4 regions of the Streptomyces sp. NPDC056503 genome follow, and region 1 is predicted to be linked to each of the others. Evidence: riboswitches for the same ligand, from Rfam matches in the RefSeq annotation. Region 1 holds a riboswitch; each other region holds the start of a gene.
The links. A riboswitch is a leader RNA that binds a small molecule or an ion and turns the genes downstream of it on or off. The one in region 1 is predicted to bind cyclic di-AMP.
Positions count from the first base shown of each region.

Region 1 (4,636 bases):
GGTGGTCTTCGACATGCTCACCCCGGCCTCGTACACGGCGGCACCGCTCTTCTCCGCCGCCCCGCTGGTCGCCGCGCCCTTCTTCTCCCGGCTCACGACCCTGCTGACCGGGATCGCCGCGATCCTCGCGTCGATCGGGCTGCACGGGTACAACCACACGCTCTCCGACGTTCCCTCGCTCACCGAGACCCTCACCGTGGTGACCGTCTCCGCGCTGGCGATGGTGATCAACCTGGTGGTGCGGCGCAGCGGCGAGCGGCTCGCGTCGGCGCGGGTGATCGCGGAGGCGGCGCAGCGGGCGGTGCTGCCGATGCCGGCGGAGCGGATCGCGGGGCTCCAGTGCGCGGCGCGGTACGAGGCGGCGCAGGCCGACGCGTTCATCGGCGGCGACCTGTTCGCGGTGCAGGACACCCCGCACGGGGTGCGGCTCGTGGTCGGGGACGTGCGGGGCAAGGGGATGGACGCGGTGGAGGCGGTGGCCGTGGTCATCGGCGCCTTCCGGGAGGCGGCCGAGCAGGAGGCGGGCCTGGAGGGGGTGGCGGCGCGGCTCGAACGGGCCCTCACGCGGGAGGGGACCCGGCGCGAGGGGCTGGACGCCTTCGAGGGGTTCACGACGGCGGTGCTCGCCGAGATCCCGCGCGAGGGCGGGGCCGTACGGATCGTGAACCGGGGGCATCCGCCGCCGCTGCTGCTGTACGGGGACGGGCGCCTGGAGCCGGTCGAGCCGGCCGAGGCGGCGCTGCCGCTCGGCATGGGGGAGCTGTCGGTCTGGCCGGACCAGGCCGACGAGCGGCCCTACCCGCCGGGCGCGACGCTGCTGTTCTACACGGACGGGCTGTCGGAGGCGCGGGACGGGCACGGGGCCTTCTACGATCCGGCGGCCCGGCTCGCGGGGGCGGTCTTCCCCGGGCCGGAGGAGCTGCTCGACGCGCTCGTGGACGACGTGCGGCGGCACACCGGCGGCGGTTCGACGGACGACATGGCGCTGCTCGCGGTGAGCCGGCCGACGGCCGGGGCGCCGGAGCGGCGGCGGACGATGCCGGTGGTGCCGCCCGGCCGGTGAGCGGGAGGACCCACGGGGTCGGTCACGTTCCGTGCCCGAGGGGTCTCACAGAGATAACAATTGACATAACGTCAGATTCACGGGGTTGGGCGGGGTGTCACTGAAGGGGGGTCAACTCGGGCGAATCCCTGCCAATTCAATGAATGATCAAGGGGAACGGCTTGGAATCGGACCGTCGTGTCTATTAACGTTCGATAACGCAGCGCGGTCGTCCCAGCCGCCGCAAGAGGCGGCTCCGCGCGCACGCGCCGAATCCCGTAAGGGAACCGGGGAACCAACCCTTGGGGTGAATCGGGCCCCTCGCACCTCTTCCGTGCGAAGACGCCCGTAGGAGACCTTCCTGCTCCGAACCCGTCAGCTAACCCGGTAGGCGAGAAGGAAGGAAAGGAGCGCGCCTCCGTGGCGTCCAACACCCCCGTACCCGAAGCCCCCTTCGATCCCTTCGGCGCCCGGGGTGGCGTCGGAGCGGACGACCCGGACGGCTTCGCGCCGGGCGCGTACGAAACCGCCTCCTTCACCCCCGCGCCCGGAGAGTGGAACCCGACCGAGGGCTCCCTGCGCGCCGAGACCCGCTCCGGCGGCCGGCACCGGGTCGTGAAGCAGCGCTCCAACTTCGCCCGCTCCTCCACCGTCCTCGGCGTCGGCGTCATCGCCGCCGTCGGCGCGGGCGGCCTCGCCACCGCGCAGGAGAAGGCCCCCGTCGCCATCTCCCTCCCCGACCTGCCCGACCTGGGGCTGCCGGACGCCCACGACCTGCCCGGCGTCGGCGACCTCCTGCCCGGCGGCGACGAGGAGCCGACCGCCTCGGTGCGCGAGTCCGTGCCGGTCGCGGCGGGCGGCGTCGCCGCGAAGCCGCTGACCTCGGTCACGTACACCGCCCCGGCCGACACCGCCGCCGGCACCGAGGCCGAGGAGCGCACCGCCTCCACCGCCGACGCCGGCGAGGCCCTGCGCGCCCGCATCCTCCAGCAGGCCGAACAGCAGCAGCAGGCCGCCGTGGACGCCGAGAAGCTCGCCGCCGAGAAGCTGGCCGCCGAGAAGGCCGCCGCGGACGCCCAGGCCAAGGCCGACGCCGCCGCGAAGGCCGAGGCCGAGGCGAAGGCCAAGGCGGAGGCGGAGCGGCTCGCCGCCGAGAAGGCCGAGGCCGAGCGCATCGCCGCCGAGAAGGCCGAGGCCGAGCGGCTCGCCAAGCTGGCCGCCAGCTACTCGATGCCGCTCTCCTCGTACACCCTCACCTCCACCTACATGCAGTCCGGCTCGATGTGGTCCTCCGGCTACCACACGGGCCTCGACTTCGCGGCGCCCACCGGCACCCCGCTCAAGGCGGTGCACGGCGGCACGATCAAGTCGGCCGGCTGGTCCGGCTCGTACGGCTACCGGATCGTCCTGGAGCTGGAGGACGGCACCGAGGTCTGGTACTGCCACCTCTCCTCGATGACCGTCGCCGCCGGCCAGACCGTCACCACCGGCGAGACCATCGGCCGCGTCGGCGCCACCGGCAACGTCACCGGCCCCCACCTCCACATGGAGGTCCACACTCCCGACGGCTCGGGCATCGACCCGGCGGAGTGGCTGCGCTCCAAGGGCCTGTCGGTCTGATCCCCGACCCGTGAGCGTTCCGGTCGGGGTTCAGGCTCCTCGACCGGAATACGCCCGGCGGCGCAGGGGGTTGGTCACTTCATGACCTCACCTCTGCGCCCGCTGGGCACCTCCGACCTGCGTGTCTTCCCGCTCTCCCTCGGCGGCAACGTCTTCGGCTGGAGCGCCGACGAGCGGCAGTCCTTCGCCGTCCTCGACGCCTACGCCGCCGCCGGCGGCAACTTCGTGGATACCGCCGATGTCTACTCCGAGTGGGTCGAGGGCAACGAGGGCGGAGAGTCCGAGACGATCATCGGCCGCTGGCTGGCCGCCCGCGGCAACCGCTCCGACGTCGTCGTCGCCACCAAGGTCGGCGCCCACTCCCGCTTCAAGGGCCTGTCCGCCACCACCGTCAAGGCCGGTGTGGAGGAGTCCCTGCGCCGCCTCGGCACCGACTACATCGACCTCTACTACACGCACTTCGACGACGAGACCGTGCCGGTGGAGGAGATCGTCACCGCCCTCGACCAGCTGGTGAGGGACGGCAAGGTGCGGGCCGTCGCCGCCTCCAACATCACCCCCGAGCGGCTGCGGGCCTCCCTCGACTTCGCCGAGGCCGAGGGGCTCGCCCGGTACGTGGCCCTCCAGCCCGAGTACAACCTCGTCGCGCGCGGGAAGTACGAGGGCCCGCTCCTCGACACCGCCGCCGAGACGGGCCTCGCCGCCGTCCCCTACTACGGTCTCGCCGCCGGCTTCCTCACCGGCAAGTACCGGCCGGGCCGCACCGTCGAGAGCGTCCGCGCCGCCGGCGCCTCCCGGCTCGCCGGGACCGCGCGCGGACAGGCCGTGCTCGCCGCCCTCGACGAGGTCGCCGAGGCCCACGGCGCCGAGCCCGCGACCGTCGCCCTCGCCTGGCTCGCCTCCCGCCCCACCGTCGCCGCGCCGATCGCCTCGGCCCGCACGGTCGAGCAGCTGCCCGCGCTCGTGGCGGTCGCCGACCTGACCCTGACGGCGGAGGAACTGGCCCGCCTGACGGAGGCCTCCGAGACGCCGGACGCCGAGACGCCGGCCTCCGGGACGACCGAGGACTGAGGACTGAGGGCTACCCCTTGTAGGGGTTGTAGCCGCCGTAGTCCAGGTACTGCGGCGGCACCCACACCCGGCCGGTGGCCCGCGCCGCGTACGAGAGCGCGGGCGAGGCCGTCGTCCGGCGCGCCCACAGGTGGTGCAGCAGCTCCTGCTCGCGCGCGGCGAAGTCCGGCACCGGGACCGTGCCCCGGCGGGCCCGCTCGCGCAGGAAGGCGAGGGTCGTGGCGAAGGACTCGTACTCGCCGACCGTCCGTGAGCCCGCCTTGCCGTACGTACGGGACGCCACCGCGCGCGCGGCGCGGCGGGCCCGCATCGAGGAGAGCGCCAGCGGCTCCTCCGGGGAGAGCCAGCCGGCCGCCGCGTACGCCGGGAGCACCCCGGCTATCGTGCGCAGCTCCTTCTGCCGGCTCCACACGGCGAGCCAGGTCAGCAGCCCGAAGGCCGGGACCATGAAGACCGCGTACACGGCGTAGAAGGCGAGCGGGCCGCCGAAGGTCGCCGAGCCGTTCCACAGCGCGTGGACGCCCATCGCGAGCAGCAGCCCGGCGAGCGGCAGCAGCACCTTCCGCGGTCTGCGCCGCCTGCCGCGCGGGGCGAGCGCGGCCAGGCCGAAGCCGATGCCGGTGAGCACGGTGAAGAGCGGATGCGCGAACGGCGACATCACGACCCGGACGAAGAAGGTGCCGGCGGTGACGGCGCCGATGCCGCCGTCGCCGACGTCCTGGTCCTCGCCGAAGGCGGTGCCGAGGTAGAGGATGTTCTCGGTGAACGCGAAGCCGGTCGCGGTGAATCCGGCGATCACCACCCCGTCGACCAGGCTCCGGAAGTCCCGCCGCCGGAAGAGGAAGAGCAGCAGGATCGCGGCCGCCTTCGCGGACTCCTCCACCACCGGGGCGATCACGGTGG
Region 1 is NZ_JBHTST010000087.1:20,293-24,928, reverse strand. It holds gene ACFQ8C_RS24135 (PP2C family protein-serine/threonine phosphatase) at 1-1,063, shown strand, start outside; cyclic di-AMP (ydaO/yuaA leader) riboswitch at 1,300-1,451, shown strand; gene ACFQ8C_RS24130 (M23 family metallopeptidase) at 1,463-2,662, shown strand; gene ACFQ8C_RS24125 (aldo/keto reductase) at 2,744-3,733, shown strand; gene ACFQ8C_RS24120 (PrsW family intramembrane metalloprotease) at 3,744-4,636, opposite strand, start outside.

Region 2 (4,636 bases), on a different contig from region 1:
CCGGACCTGGTGTGCGTGGCGAAGGCGCTCTCCGGCGGGTACGTGCCGGTCGGCGCCACCCTCGGCAAGGACTGGATCTTCAAGAAGGTCTACTCGTCCATGGACCGGGTGCTGGTCCACTCGGCCAGCTTCGGTTCCAACGCCCAGGCGATGGCGGCCGGGCTCGCGGTGCTGTCGGTGATGGAGTCCGAGGGGACGGTCGCCCACGTGCGGCGGGTCGGCGGACTCCTGAAGGCCCGGCTGGAGGAGCTGGTGCCCCGCTACGAACTGCTGCACGCGGTCCGGGGCCGGGGGCTGATGATCGGCGTCGAGTTCGGCCGGCCGAGCTCACTGGGGCTGCGCGGGCGCTGGGCGATGCTCCAGACGGCCCGCAAGGGTCTCTTCGCGCAGATGGTGGTCGTCCCGCTGCTCCAGCGGCACAGGATCCTCACCCAGGTCTCCGGGGACCATCTGGAGGTGATCAAGCTCATCCCGCCGCTGGTGATCGACGAGGCGGACGTGGACCGGTTCGTCACCGCCTTCACGGCGGTCATGGAGGACGCCCACGGCGGCGGCGGGCTGCTCTGGGACTTCGGGAAGACGCTGGTCAAGCAGGCGGTCGCCCAGCGCTGAGCCGCGTCCTCTCCGTGATTTTGCCTCTGAGGCAAGAAACTTGCCTCAGAGGCATATTCCTGGCGGAATGGACCCATGGACCACGTCCCCCGGGACTCCGCCCCGGAAACCGCCGCTCCCGAGCCGCTGCCCGACGTCGCCCCGCAGCTGCGGGCCCTGCGCCGGCGCCGGGGGCTCACCCTGGAGGCGGCCGCGCAGCGCGCCGGGCTCTCCCCGGCGCACCTCTCGCGGCTGGAGACCGGGAACCGGCAGCCCTCGCTGCCGATGCTGCTGGCCCTCGCCCGTATCTACGGTACGACGGTCGCCGAGCTGCTCGGGGAGACCCCGCCCGAACGCGACCCCGTGATCCGGGCCGACCGCTCCGACCCCGTCGAGGCCGACGGCTGGATCTACCGGCAGGCCGGCGGCGCGGGGCGGGCCATGCAGTGCCTGCGCGTCCACGTGCCGTACGCGACCCGCGCCGACATCGTGCGCGTCCATCCCGGCGAGGAGTGGCTGCACGTCCTGGAGGGGCAGGTCAGGCTCGCGCTCGGCGAGGCGGTCCACCTGCTCGATCCCGGGGACAGCGCGCACTTCGACTCGCTGACCCCGCACCGGATCGGCGCGGCCGGCCGCGCCGGTGCCGAGGTGCTGTTCGTCCACACGCTCCTGCAGAGCCCCGCCGCCGAGACGTGCCTGGGCGGCGGCGCCCCGCACCCCCGCTGAGCCCCCGAAGGGTTGGTCGACATGTCCGACAAGTCCGTGAATTCTGCCCCGGTCACCGGCGAAGAGCGCGGCGAGGGGAAGTTCCCCAAGGGGCTGGTGCTCCGCCTCTTCGCCTACCTGGTCGCCGGTCACCTCTTCGCCGGCTTCCTCTACCTGCTCTTCATGCTGGGCGGGCAGAACCAGTAGCCGGACCCCCGGGAGCGGCCGCTCACGCCTCGGTGAGGAAGCGCTCCCGCAGCCGCTCGCGGGTCTCGGGCGCCAGCTTCAGGCCCTCCGCGAGGTAGGCGTCCACGGAGCCCCAGGTCGCGTCGATCGTCTCGAAGGCGGCCCGCAGGTACTCCACCCGCGCGTCGAAGAGCGGGCTCAGCAGCTCCATCACCTCGGGCGCCATCGCGTCCCGGGCGGTGGAGCTGCGGCGCACCTTGTAGCGGCGGTGCGGAGCGTCGGACTTCACGTAGTCGGCCTCGATGGCCTCGCGCTCCACGCCCAGCGCGAGCAGGGTGATCGCGATCGAGAGTCCGGCGCGGTCCTTGCCGGCCGCGCAGTGCATCAGGGCCGGGACGGCCTCCTCGGCGAGGGAGTGCAGGACCCGGCTGTGCTCGGCGGTCCGCTCCACGATCATCCGGCGGTACGAGGAGGTCATCCGCTCCGCGGCCTTGCCGTCGCCCAGCAGGCCCCGCAGCGTGTCGAGGTCGCCCTCGCGGACCATCCGCCAGAACTCCTTGCCGTCGGCGGGGTCGCTCAGGGGTATGTTCACGTTCCGCACGCCCGGGAGCTCGACGTCCGGGCCCTCCACCTTGGCGTCGGCGGCGTTGCGGAAGTCGAAGATCGTGTGCAGGCCGAGGTCGGAGAGGAAGGCCGCGTCGGACTCGGTGGCGTCGGCGAGGTGGCCGCTGCGGAAGAGGGCGCCGGGCCGGACGGCGCGCCCGTCCGTGGTCGGCAGGCCGGCCACGTCCCGGAAGTTGCGGACCGCCGCGAGCTCGGGCTCGCCGGGTTCGAGGGGCTGGACCTGCGGCAGCTGCTGCGTCACGGATGCTCCTGGGGGTAGGCGTTCGCGGGGCCGGGACGGGATCGGTTCCCCCCGCAATCATCCCGTCGAGCGCGGCGCGGCGCACCCCCCTGGTCGGTAATGGGCGATCTGTCCGTATTGGAAGGTCTTGAGGTAACGCGCCCTGGTTGCGGGGGAGATGGAATTCCGTGCGTGAGCAGGGTCATAGAAGTGACGGATCGTGGCCGACCGCCCGGCCCAACCTCCCTCCCCGAAAAGGGAATCGAGGGACCGTCATCCACGGAGGGTGACCGGAATTCCGGGGCCGAAGATCGTCCCGGAATGTCCGGCGAATTCCATGGCTTGTTCGCGCCGACCCCGCTCGTCTAGCGTCGCCGTCAATCCGGTCGGACCGCCGAATCCTGCCACCGTCCGGAATTCGCACCCACCCATGCGTGGCAGGAGCGGGGGACCCAAGGAAGTACGCCGGTCCCGCGACGCAGGACGGCTCGGGGTGAAGCCGCGTGAGAAACGCGGCCGGACATCTCCAGTCCGAACCCGACAGCTCACCTCGCAGGCGCCGGAGAGGAATTCGCCATGCCCGCGAAGGGTAAGCACCGCCGCCAGAAGTCCACCCTGATCACCCGTGGCCTCGTCGCCGCCGGCACCGGTGGCGCCGTCGTCGCCCTGCCGCTGATCGGCGCCACCGGCGCCCACGCCGCCGAGCAGGCCGCCCCGGCCGCCGTCTCCGGCACCGTGGCCGTCGCCGCCGCGCAGGTCCAGGCCGCCGCCCCGGCCGCCAAGGCCGCCGCCCCGACCACGTACTCCGTGGTCGCCGGCGACTACCTGTCCAAGATCGCCGCCGACCACGACGTCGCCGGCGGCTGGGAGCGGCTCTACGCCGACAACCGCCAGGTCGTCGGCGGGAACCCCTCGCTGATCTTCCCGGGCATGAAGCTCACCCTCGGCGCCAAGAACCCCGCCAAGGCCGCCGCCGCCAAGGCCGCGCCGAAGGCCGCCGCCAAGGCCGCCCCGAAGGCCGCCGCCAAGGCCGCCCCGAAGGCCGAGGCGAAGGTCACCCAGGAGGCCCCGTCCTCCGGCGAGCAGACCCGCGCCTCCCGCTCCACCGAGCGCGCCGCGGCCCCGGCCGCCGCCGCCCAGTCCTCCTCCTCCGGCTGGGTCACCCCGGTCGCCGGCGGCGTCTCCACCTCGTACCGGACCGCCGGTGCCATGTGGTCCTCCGGCTACCACACCGGTGCCGACTTCATCGCCTCCTCCGGCACCACCGTCCGCGCCGTCGGCGCCGGCACGGTCGTCTCCGCCGGCTGGAGCGGCGCCTACGGCAACGAGGTCGTCATCCAGCACGCCGACGGCAACTACTCGCAGTACGCCCACCTCTCCTCCCTGGCCGTCTCCGCCGGCCAGTCGGTGAGCGGCGGCCAGCAGATCGGCCTCTCGGGTTCCACCGGCAACTCGACCGGCCCGCACCTGCACTTCGAGATCCGCACCTCGCCGAGCTACGGCTCGGACGTCGACCCGCTGGCCTACCTGCGCCAGCACGGCGTCTCGATCTGACCCGTCCGGCCCCGCGGCCGCACGAAGGCCCGGCACCCTGGTGCCGGGCCTTCGCCCTATTCCGGCTTGGCAAATTCTTTATCGGTGGCATATGTCACCCGCCGTCAACCCCTCCTTACGGTCGCGTAGGTCACATCCGAAAAGGAAGGATGTGCTTCCGTGGCAGACGATTCGAGAGCAACAGACGAGAACACGTTCGGGTCATTCGGGTCGTACGCGGCGATCGGTGACAGCTTCACCGAGGGCGTCGGGGACCCCGGACCCGACGGGACCTACGTCGGCTGGGCCGACCGCTTCGCGGTCCTCCTCGCCGACCAGCTGCCGGACCACGAGGGCTTCCGCTACGCCAACCTCGCGGTCCGCGGCCGCCTCCTCGACCAGATCGTGGCCGAGCAGGTGCCCCGGGCGAAGGAACTCGCCCCCGACCTGGTGACCTTCTGCGCGGGCGGCAACGACATCATCCGCCCCGGCACCGACCCCGACGACGTCGCCGAGCGCTTCGAGCGGGCGGTGAAGGACCTCACCTCCGCCGTCGGCACCGTCATGGTGACCACCGGCTTCGACACCCGTGACGTGCCCGTGCTCAAGCACCTGCGCGGGAAGATCGCCACCTACACGGCCCACGTCCGCTCCATCGCCGACCGCTACGACTGCCCGGTCCTCGACCTGTGGTCGCTGAGGTCGGTCCAGGACCGGCGCGCCTGGGACGACGACCGGCTGCACCTCTCGCCCGAGGGCCACACCAGGGTCGCGCTG
Region 2 is NZ_JBHTST010000005.1:97,882-102,517, reverse strand. It holds gene ACFQ8C_RS02755 (aspartate aminotransferase family protein) at 1-612, shown strand, start outside; gene ACFQ8C_RS02750 (helix-turn-helix domain-containing protein) at 688-1,317, shown strand; gene ACFQ8C_RS02745 (DUF6126 family protein) at 1,339-1,503, shown strand; gene ACFQ8C_RS02740 (tyrosine-protein phosphatase) at 1,526-2,347, opposite strand; cyclic di-AMP (ydaO/yuaA leader) riboswitch at 2,742-2,898, shown strand; gene ACFQ8C_RS02735 (peptidoglycan DD-metalloendopeptidase family protein) at 2,903-3,880, shown strand; gene ACFQ8C_RS02730 (SGNH/GDSL hydrolase family protein) at 4,040-4,636, shown strand, end outside.
Region 2: it holds a riboswitch for cyclic di-AMP, as region 1 does, so the genes downstream of both, ACFQ8C_RS02735 (peptidoglycan DD-metalloendopeptidase family protein) here and ACFQ8C_RS24130 (M23 family metallopeptidase) in region 1, are expected to answer to the same signal.

Region 3 (4,636 bases), on a different contig from region 1:
ACCCGGTGTACGGGGTCCCCGGCGGCCTGCCGTCGACGGCGAAGGTCATCGGCATGTCCACCTGCGCCCCGCTGCCGAACCCCGCGCCGCAGAACAACGCGCTGCCCGCCCAGGAACCCGGCACCCGGCCGGCACGGGCGCTCCCCTACCAGCCGAACGGCAACCTGGACCGCTTCGAGTTCGGCGCCGCCGGCAAGATCCTCGCCTGGTTCTCCATGACCAATCAGGGCCCGCAGGCCCGCCGCGCCGCCCACTTCTCGATCCACCCGCACCAGCACCGCGACACGGCCGCCTGGCAGTACACGGTCGACCCGGACACCACGGCCACGGACTACTTCAACATCGGGCTCGGCTCGGGCTCGGGGAAGTACGACATCTCGATGATGGGCCCGAACCGCTTCCTCCGCCGCTTCATCGGCGACGCGTCCAAGGCGGGCAAGGCGATCGAGGTGGCGGCGCGCTTCGCCACCGAGCCGGGCACCGGGAAGACGGCGATCTGGTTCCGGATGACCAACGCCTCCGGCGGCCCGGTCTCCTTCACCATCCGCTCCCACGCCTACCGCACGGACGGCCCGTGGACGTACACCGTCGCGGCCGGCTCGTCCCGGGAGGACTACTTCAACGCGGTGGCCTACGCGGACGGCTGGTACGACTTCACGGTCCTGGCCGACATCGACGGCACCTGGTCCCGCCGCTACACCGGCCACATCGAGACGGGCGCGCCGAGCGTCACCGGCTGACCGGCCCGCAGAGCCCTCACCTCCCGGCCAGGGCCGCGCGCCGGATCGTGGCGTCGACGAGCGCGAGCGCCTCCTCGGCGGTACGCCCCGGGGCGCGGTTCCAGGGGCCGATGAGCCCGTGCCACCCCCGGGACCGCAGCTCGGTCATGATCCAGGCGCCGGCCTCGTTCATGGTGGACGCGCTGCCGTGGCCGAGCCGGTGGGCGGCGAGCAGCGCGCCGCAGAGGCACCGGGCGCCGCGCGCGTCGCGCAGCCTGTACGGGGTGTTCTGCCAGCCCCACTCGGTCAGCACCCTGCGCGCGTACGCGAGGTGGACGGAGGGACGCACGTCGGCCCGGCCGATCCTGCGCCAGACGTGCAGCCGGTCCGGGAGGGCGGCCCCGAGCCGGCCGGGCAGCGGACGCTCGGCGGGCGGGGGCGGGGGAAGCGCGTCGAGCGCGCCCAGCGCGTCGGCGACCAGCCGGTCCACGGGGACGGAGAGGAGACTCCGCCAGGCCTCGGGCGCGGGCGCGGGGCCGGGAGCGGTCGCGGGCACGGGGCCGGGGTCGGGCGCCGGCACCGGGGTGGGGGCAGGAGCAGGGGAGAGCAGCCGTTCCCAGGCGGCGCTCTCGTAGAGGCGGGCCGCCTCACGGTCGAGGGCGTCGGGGTCGAAGGCGTCGGGATCCAGCAGCGGGGCGGGGGAGGACATTCCCACATCATTAGCGAGAGATGTCTGGTTTGCGACTTATGCTCCGAGCGTGTCGCCCCCTTCACCGACACACAGGGAGGGCATTACGCCGCACAATTCCCCGAAGGTAGCGAGCCGCCCTATTCGGACATTGCGCCCCCAGTGACGCGACTCACTCCCCCCGCCCCGCCGACGCCCCGCCACCCGTCACGAGCCGTGCGGCACAAGGGATTCGGGAAGGGGCGCCGAAACGGTAGATCTTGAATTCGACACGTTCGATCTTCGGTGCTCCTTTTCACCCGCATTCCCGTCTTGTTCCCCGCCGTATTCCTCGCCTACGGTCACCTCCATTCGGACGGATCGCCGAATCCTGCCACCGTCCGAAAGACCTCCCATTTCACCCGACGGCAGGAGCGGGGGACCCACCACACCGCCGGTCCGGCCATCCGGAACGGCTCGGGGTGAAGCCGCGTGCGCGCGGCCGGACAGCTCCAGTCCGAACCCGACAGCTCACCTCGCAGGCGCCGGAGAGGAAACCGTCATGCCCGCTCACGGCAAGCACCGCCGCCCCCGACGCCGCCCCGTCTCCCGAGGTATCGCCTTCGCCGGCACCGGCGGCGTGGCCCTCGCCCTGCCCCTGGTCGTGCCCGCCACGGCCGGCGCCGAGCCCGTCGCGAGCACCGCCGCACCGGCCGCCGCCGTCACCGCTCAGGCCGTCCGGGCCGCCGTGCCCGCGCAGGCCCCCGCCGCGCCCGCCGCCGCCCGCGCGTACACCGTCGTGAAGGGCGACTCGCTTTCCCTGATCGCCCACCGAAAGGGAATTCAGGGCGGCTGGAAGTCGATTTACCAGGCCAACAGGACGGCCGTGGGTGACAACCCGTCACTCATTCACCCGGGCCTTGAACTGACGATTCGTCGGGATTCCGCGAAGGCCGCCCCCGCGCCGGAGAAGAAGGCCCGGAAGAGCTCCGCCGACTCCGCGTCCAAGAGCGACGCCAAGCCCGCCGCCAAGCCCGCCTCGGCCGGTTCCGCCGAACGGGCGAGCCGCTCCGCCGCCCGCGCGGCGGCCCCGGTGGTCCAGGCCCAGCCGGCCTCCGTCAAGGCCGTGCCCGCCGCCGCCACCCAGTACGCCGACAACCTCGACGGCTGGATCCGCGAGTCGCTCGACGTCATGGCCCGCTACGGCATCCCCGGCTCGTACGACGGCATCCTCCGCAACGTGATGCGCGAGTCCTCCGGCAACCCCCGCGCCGTCAACCTCTGGGACTCCAACGCCGTGAAGGGCACCCCCTCCAAGGGCCTGCTCCAGGTCATCGACCCGACGTTCACGGCCTACCACGTGCCGGGCACCTCGCTCGACCCGTACGACCCCGTCGCGAACATCACCGCGGCCTGCAACTACGCGGCCGACCGCTACGGCTCCATCGACAACGTCAACGGCGCCTACTGATCCCGCCCGTTCGGATCCGGTCTGTTCGGATCCAGTCTGTTCGGATCCAGTCTGTTCGGATCCAGTCTGTTCGGATCCGGGCCGCCCGCGGCCACCCCGAAGTGGCCGGTGAACCAGTCCGCCGCCAGCGCCGCCACCTCCTCCAGGGCCCCCGGCTCCTCGAAGAGGTGGCCGGCGCCGGGCACGACCTCGACCCGGCTCTCGCAGCGCAGCAGCGCCCCGGCCCGCCGGTTGAGGTCCAGGACGAGCTCGTCGCTCCCGCCGACGACCAGCAGCGTGGGGGCCGTGACCCCGGCGAGCCGCTCCTCCGCCAGGTCGGGCCTGCCGCCCCGGGACACCACGGCCGCCACGTCGTCGTCCGGTTCCGCCGCCGCCCACAGCGCGGCGGCCGCACCCGTACTCGCCCCGAAATAGCCGCGCGGCAGGCCCTCGGCACCGGGCCACCGGGCCGACCAGGCGGCGGCACGGCCCAGCCGTTCGGCGAGCAGCGGGGTGTCGAAGACCCGTGACCTGTCGGTCGCCTCGGCCTCCGTGAGCAGGTCGAAGAGGAGGGTGCCGAGCCCCGCCCGGTTCAGCTCGGCGGCCACCGCGCGGTTGCGCGGACTGTGCCGGCCGCTGCCGCTGCCGTGCGCGAAGAGGACCAGCCCCGCCGCCCCGTCGGGCACCGCCAGATCACCCGGCAGCTCCGGACCGCCGGCCGGGATCCGTACCGCCGTGTGCCGGACGACCGGGCCGCGGGCCGCCCTGCTCCGGTCGAGCCGGTCCACCACCTCGGCGTCCGGCGTCTGGTCGAACTCCCGGTAGAACTGCCCGACCGCGTAGAACCCCTGCGGGGCGTGGACGGCGACCGTCTCGTCGGCCTCGCCCCCGAGCCGCGCCGTCCAGCCGTACGGCGCCACCGGGACGGCCAGCACGATCCGGGCGGCTCCCGCGGCCCGGACCACCCGGCAGGCGGCGAGCGCGGTCGCCCCCGTGGCGAGCCCGTCGTCGACGACCACCGCCGTACGCCCTTCCAGCGGGACCGGCCTGCGGCTGCCCCGGTACACGCGGGCGCGCTCGGCCATGACCGCCCGCTCCCGCTCCTCGGCCGCCTCCAGGTCCCGCTCGGCCAGTCCCGCGTCCCGCACGACCTGCTCGTTGACGACCCGGACGCCGCCCTCCCCGATCGCCCCCATGGCCAGCTCGGGCCGGCTCGGCACGCCCAGTTTCCGCACGAGGCAGATGTCCAGCGGCGCGTCGAGCGCCTCGGCCACCTCCGCCGCCACCGGCACCCCGCCGCGCGGCAGCCCGAGAACGACGACGTCACGCCCCTGGAGATGGCCGAGCCGGGCGGCGAGCTGCCGCCCCGCGTCGACCCGGTCGGCGAAATACATGGCACGCCGCCTTCCCGATCAGCGGCCCCCTGGCGGACCGGCGTCGGGCCCGGCCCCTACCTCCAGGGTCCCACCGGCCGGGTCGGCGCCCGTCGGACCCGGGGACGGCCGCCGCGCCGCCTCGGCCCGCGCCGTTCCCCGCGCCGCCTCAGCCCGCGCCGTTCCCCGTGCCGTGCCGCACGATCGCGACCGGGCAGGGGGCGTGGTGCAGGAGCGCCTGGCTCACGGAACCGAGGAGCAGCCCGGCGAAGCCGCCGCGCCCCCGGGCGCCCATGACGACCAGCTGCGCGTTCTCGCTCTCCTCCAGCAGGACCTCGCGGGGACGGCCGCGCACCAGCCGGGGCTCGGCCTCCGTCCCGGGGTGCCTGGCTGTGGCCCGGGCCAGCGCCGCGTCGAGGACCCGGGC
Region 3 is NZ_JBHTST010000006.1:72,807-77,442, reverse strand. It holds gene ACFQ8C_RS03220 (phosphocholine-specific phospholipase C) at 1-740, shown strand, start outside; gene ACFQ8C_RS03215 (hypothetical protein) at 757-1,428, opposite strand; cyclic di-AMP (ydaO/yuaA leader) riboswitch at 1,759-1,944, shown strand; gene ACFQ8C_RS03210 (transglycosylase SLT domain-containing protein) at 1,949-2,857, shown strand; gene ACFQ8C_RS03205 (phosphoribosyltransferase family protein) at 2,851-4,230, opposite strand; gene ACFQ8C_RS03200 (universal stress protein) at 4,379-4,636, opposite strand, start outside.
Region 3: it holds a riboswitch for cyclic di-AMP, as region 1 does, so the genes downstream of both, ACFQ8C_RS03210 (transglycosylase SLT domain-containing protein) here and ACFQ8C_RS24130 (M23 family metallopeptidase) in region 1, are expected to answer to the same signal.

Region 4 (4,636 bases), on a different contig from region 1:
CGATGCGCAGCCTGGCGAGCGACGTGGAGACCACCTGCCTCGGCCAGGCCGGGTCCACGGCGGCGGTCCTGCTCGCCGCGGGGACGCCCGGCAAGCGCCTGATGCTGCCCGGCGCCCGGGTCACCCTGCGCCAGCCGGTCCTCGACGAACCGCTCACCGGCCAGCTCTCGGACCTGGACCTCCAGGCACGCGAACTGCTTCGACTGCGCGACGTGATGACGGACCTCCTCTCCTCGTACACCGGCCGGGACCCGGAGGGGGTCGCCGCCGACACCGACCGCACGACCGTCCTCGACGCGCCGGCCGCACTCGCCTACGGCCTGGTCGACGACGTCGTCGGCACGCGCCGGGCCGGCTCCGGCGCACCGGCAGCGCGGTGAGGCCGCGATGGTGCCGGAGCTTCCGCCGCTGCCCGCCCTGACGCGCGCCGAGGGGCAGTTGATCGACGCGTACCTCGAAGTCGTGGACCTCCTGGGAAAGATCAATCCATCCAGGGGATCGCATACCTATGGAGCCCTGCGGGCCGCCCAGGCGCTGGTCGGGCGGGTGGAGGCGCTGCGCGAGGCCCTGACGCTCATGCATATGCGGGGCGAGAGCGAGGTCCACGCCGAGACATTGGCCTGCGCCCTGCGGGTGTTGGACGGCGAGCGGCGGGCGGCTCGTGTCACCGTGCCCGGAGCGCGGGCGAGTTGACATTCCGTCGTGTCGTGTCGAGCCCCGGACGGCCGACACGGGACGCAGGAATCGTCCCCCGTTCGGCGTAGTCGCGAAATCGACAGGTGAAGTGTGCGAGTTGCGCAACAGGTGTACGCATTTGGCGGAATCGGGCATTCCGACGCTGGTACGAGGCTCGTCGGCCAAACCTACGACGATCACGAAACCGTCTTGTCCACCCGTATGGATCAGTCGTGAGGAGCCTCACATAACGCCGTTTCCGCTCGGTTTTCGCCCGATCCGTGGGTCAAGATCCTCGACGACGACAAGCCCCCGCCACCCAGGCGGGGCGGTCCGGGCGGACGCCGAGTCCTGCCGCCGTCCCGGACGTCTGGTCGACAGGAGTGGATCGGCAGGAGTGGAGGACCCGAGCAGTACGGGTCGACCGCGCTGTATCCCCAGCGCGGCCGTCCCTCGGGGTGAAGCCGCAGCCGCGGCCGGGCATCTTCGCCTGCCCGAACCCGACAGGTCATCCTTCACAGGCGGCTGACGAAGGGTTGCGCATGACCGCGCAGATGCATGTCCCGTCCCTGCTGTCCCGGGCCGGAGCCGTCTCGGCTCTCACCCTCGCCGCCGTCGGCGGCACGCTCCTCGCCCCGGGGGCCGCACCCGAGGCCCAGGCAGCCACCTCCCACGCGACGAAGGCACTGGGCGTCGCCGCTTCCAAGAAGGGCGCGCCCTACCGGTACGGCGCGGCGGGGCCCACCCGCTTCGACTGCTCCGGACTCACGGTCTACGCGTACAAGAAGGCGGGAAAGTCGCTGCCCCGCACCGCGCAGCAGCAGTACAACAACACCCGGCACATCTCCGCCTCCAGCCGGCAGAAGGGCGATCTGGTCTTCTTCCACTCGGGCGGCAGGGTCTACCACGTGGGGATCTACGCCGGTAGCGGCAAGATCTGGCACTCGCCCAAGACCGGCTCCTGGGTGAAGCTCGACAGGATCTGGTCCTCGAAGGTCTTCTACGGTCGCGTGCGCTGACCCACCGGCGCCTGCGGTGGTGTCCCCGGGTGCGGTGGCGCCGCCGCACCCCTCACCGCAGGCGCCCCCGTTCCTCCTCCGCCGGGCCGTGCCGGAGAACCGGTTCAGCAGGCGGGGACGGCGGCCACGGCCCAGGGCAGCGTGATCCACACGGTCTTGCCGCCCTCGGCGGTCGCCGTGACCGAGAGCCGTCCGCCGGCCTCCGCCGCGAGGACCCGGATGATCACCATGCCGCGGCCGTTGTCCTGCTGGACGGCGGCCGGCAGCCGCCGCGGGAAGCGCGGATGGCTGTCGGTGACGCCGATCCGCAGGACCTCCTCACGGTCGAGGTGGAGCTCGACCGTGAAGGTGGGCGACTGTCCGAAGGTGTGCAGCACCGCGTTGGTCGTCAGCTCCGACACCATCAGCCGGATCGAGTCCGCCGTGTCGCCGCCGTCCTCCAGACCCCAGCGGCCGAGCACCTCCGCCACGAACCTCCGCGCCGTGGCGACCGCGGCGGGATCGCTCGGCAGGGTGACGGATGCTTCCTGGTGATCTGCCATGGCGACGTCGTCCCTTTCCCGCCGGGGCCGTCGCCCCGGATCGCGCTCCGCGTCAGCCTCCCACCGATCCGGCGCGCGGGTGGGTCGTTCTCCCGAGATATGCCCCGTTCTGTCGCCCGAAGCGGTGAACTCTCGGTCTGTCGACGGTTCATGGCCGCCGCGCGGTGCTCAGCGGGCGCCGGCCGGCGCGGTCCCCGCGATCGTGGCGACCGCCCGCTCGATCTCCGCGTCCGTCAGGTCCGCGCGGGCCGTCAGCCGCAGCCGCGAGACGCCGTCGGGCACGGACGGGGGCCGGAAGCAGCCCACGGACAGCCCCCGTTCACGACAGTCGGCCGCCCACCGCAGCGCCTCCTCGGGCCCCGGCGCGCGGACCGAGACCACGGCCGCGTCGGGCCGGGCCGAGGCGAACCCGGCCTCGGTGAGCATCCGGTGCAGCGTCACGGCGACCGTCCGCGCCCGCTCGGCGAGCCCCGGGTCGGCGGCGATCAGCCGCAGGCTCGCGAGCGCCGCGCCGGTGGCGGCCGGGGCGAGCCCGGTGTCGAAGATGAAGGTGCGCGCCGCGTTGACCAGGTGCTCGATCACCCGGGCCGGACCCAGGACCGCACCGCCCTGGCTGCCCAGCGACTTGGAGAGGGTGAGGGTGGCCACCACGTCCTCGTCGCCGGCGAGCCCGGCGCCGTGAAGCGCGCCCCGGCCGCCCGCGCCGAGGACGCCGAAGCCGTGCGCGTCGTCGACGACGAGCCCGGCGCCGTGCTCGCGGCAGGCGGCGGCGAGTTCCTCCAGCGGGGCCCGGTCGCCGTCGACGGAGAAGACGGAGTCGCTGACGGCGAGCGCCCGCCGCCCCTCGTGCGCGTCGAGCGTCTTGCGTACGGCCTCGGGGTCGGCGTGCGGGACGACCGCGACCTCCGCGCGGGCGAGCCGGCAGCCGTCCACGATCGAGGCGTGGTTGGCGGCGTCGGAGACGACCAGCGCGCCCGGGCCGCCGAGCGCGGTGAGCGCGGCGAGGTTGGCGGTGTAGCCGGAGGAGAAGACCAGGGCGGCCTCGAAGCCGCAGAACGCCGCCAGTTCCGCTTCGAGCGTGGTGTGCAGCCGGGTCGTGCCGGTGACGAGCCGCGAACCGGTCGCTCCGGCTCCCCAGCGGCGGGCGGCCTCGGCGGCCGCGCCGGTGACCTCGGGGTGCCGGGTGAGGCCGAGGTAGTCGTTGCCCGCCAGGTCGAGGAGGTCCGACTCGGCCGGGCGCGGCCGCAGGGTCCTGACCAGCCCGGCCTCGGCCCGGCGGCGGGCCTCCGCCCCGGTCCAGTCGAAGGCGGTGCGGCGCGCGGGCGGGGTCGGCTGGGCCTGGGACATGCGGCGTTCCTTTTGTAGGCACCTTTTGTAGGCAGCGCACAGACCCTAACGGCAGGAGGCCGAGGTCGGGATGTGGTCATCCACACACCTCGATCGGGCCCGTTTGTTCAGATCCTCCTTGGCCGGGGGGTGTGCCGTAGGCAAGGATCAGCCCTTATGGACCTGCTGAACACGCTGGTGGAGAAGGGGCTGCGGCGCGAGACGCCGACCCGTGAAGAAGCGCTCGCCGTGCTGGCGACCTCCGACGACGACCTGCTCGATGTGGTGGCGGCCGCCGGCAAGGTGCGTCGTCAGTGGTTCGGGCGGCGGGTGAAGCTGAACTACCTCGTCAACCTGAAGTCCGGGCTGTGCCCGGAGGACTGCTCGTACTGTTCGCAGCGGCTCGGCTCCAAGGCCGACATCCTCAAGTACACCTGGCTGAAGCCGGACGAGGCGTCCGAGGCTGCCGCGGCCGGCATCGCCGGCGGCGCCAAGCGGGTCTGCCTGGTGGCGAGCGGCCGCGGTCCGACGGACCGGGACGTCGACCGGGTCGGCAGGACCATCGAGGCGATCAAGGAGCAGAACGAGGGCGTCGAGGTGTGCGCCTGCCTCGGTCTGCTCTCCGACGGTCAGGCCGAGCGGCTGAAGACGGCCGGCGCCGACGCGTACAACCACAACCTCAACACCTCCGAGGGCACGTACGGCGAGATCACCACCACCCACACCTACGCGGACCGGGTGGACACCGTGCAGAAGGCGCACGCGGCGGGCCTCTCGGCCTGCTCCGGCCTGATCGCGGGCATGGGCGAGACCGACGAGGACCTGGTCGACGTGGTGTTCGCGCTGCGCGAGCTGGACTCGGACTCGGTGCCGGTCAACTTCCTCATCCCCTTCGAGGGCACGCCGCTGGCGAAGGAGTGGAACCTCAGCCCGCAGCGCTGTCTGCGGATCCTCGCCATGGTCCGCTTCGTCTGCCCCGACGTGGAGGTGCGGATCGCGGGCGGCCGTGAGGTGCACCTGCGGTCCATGCAGCCGCTGGCGCTCAACATCGCCAACTCGATCTTCCTCGGCGAC
Region 4 is NZ_JBHTST010000235.1:289-4,924, reverse strand. It holds gene ACFQ8C_RS36310 (ATP-dependent Clp protease proteolytic subunit) at 1-380, shown strand, start outside; gene ACFQ8C_RS36305 (hypothetical protein) at 388-693, shown strand; cyclic di-AMP (ydaO/yuaA leader) riboswitch at 1,008-1,214, shown strand; gene ACFQ8C_RS36300 (C40 family peptidase) at 1,218-1,694, shown strand; gene ACFQ8C_RS36295 (ATP-binding protein) at 1,799-2,236, opposite strand; gene ACFQ8C_RS36290 (8-amino-7-oxononanoate synthase) at 2,405-3,583, opposite strand; partial or broken gene bioB (biotin synthase BioB) at 3,740-4,636, shown strand, end outside.
Region 4: it holds a riboswitch for cyclic di-AMP, as region 1 does, so the genes downstream of both, ACFQ8C_RS36300 (C40 family peptidase) here and ACFQ8C_RS24130 (M23 family metallopeptidase) in region 1, are expected to answer to the same signal.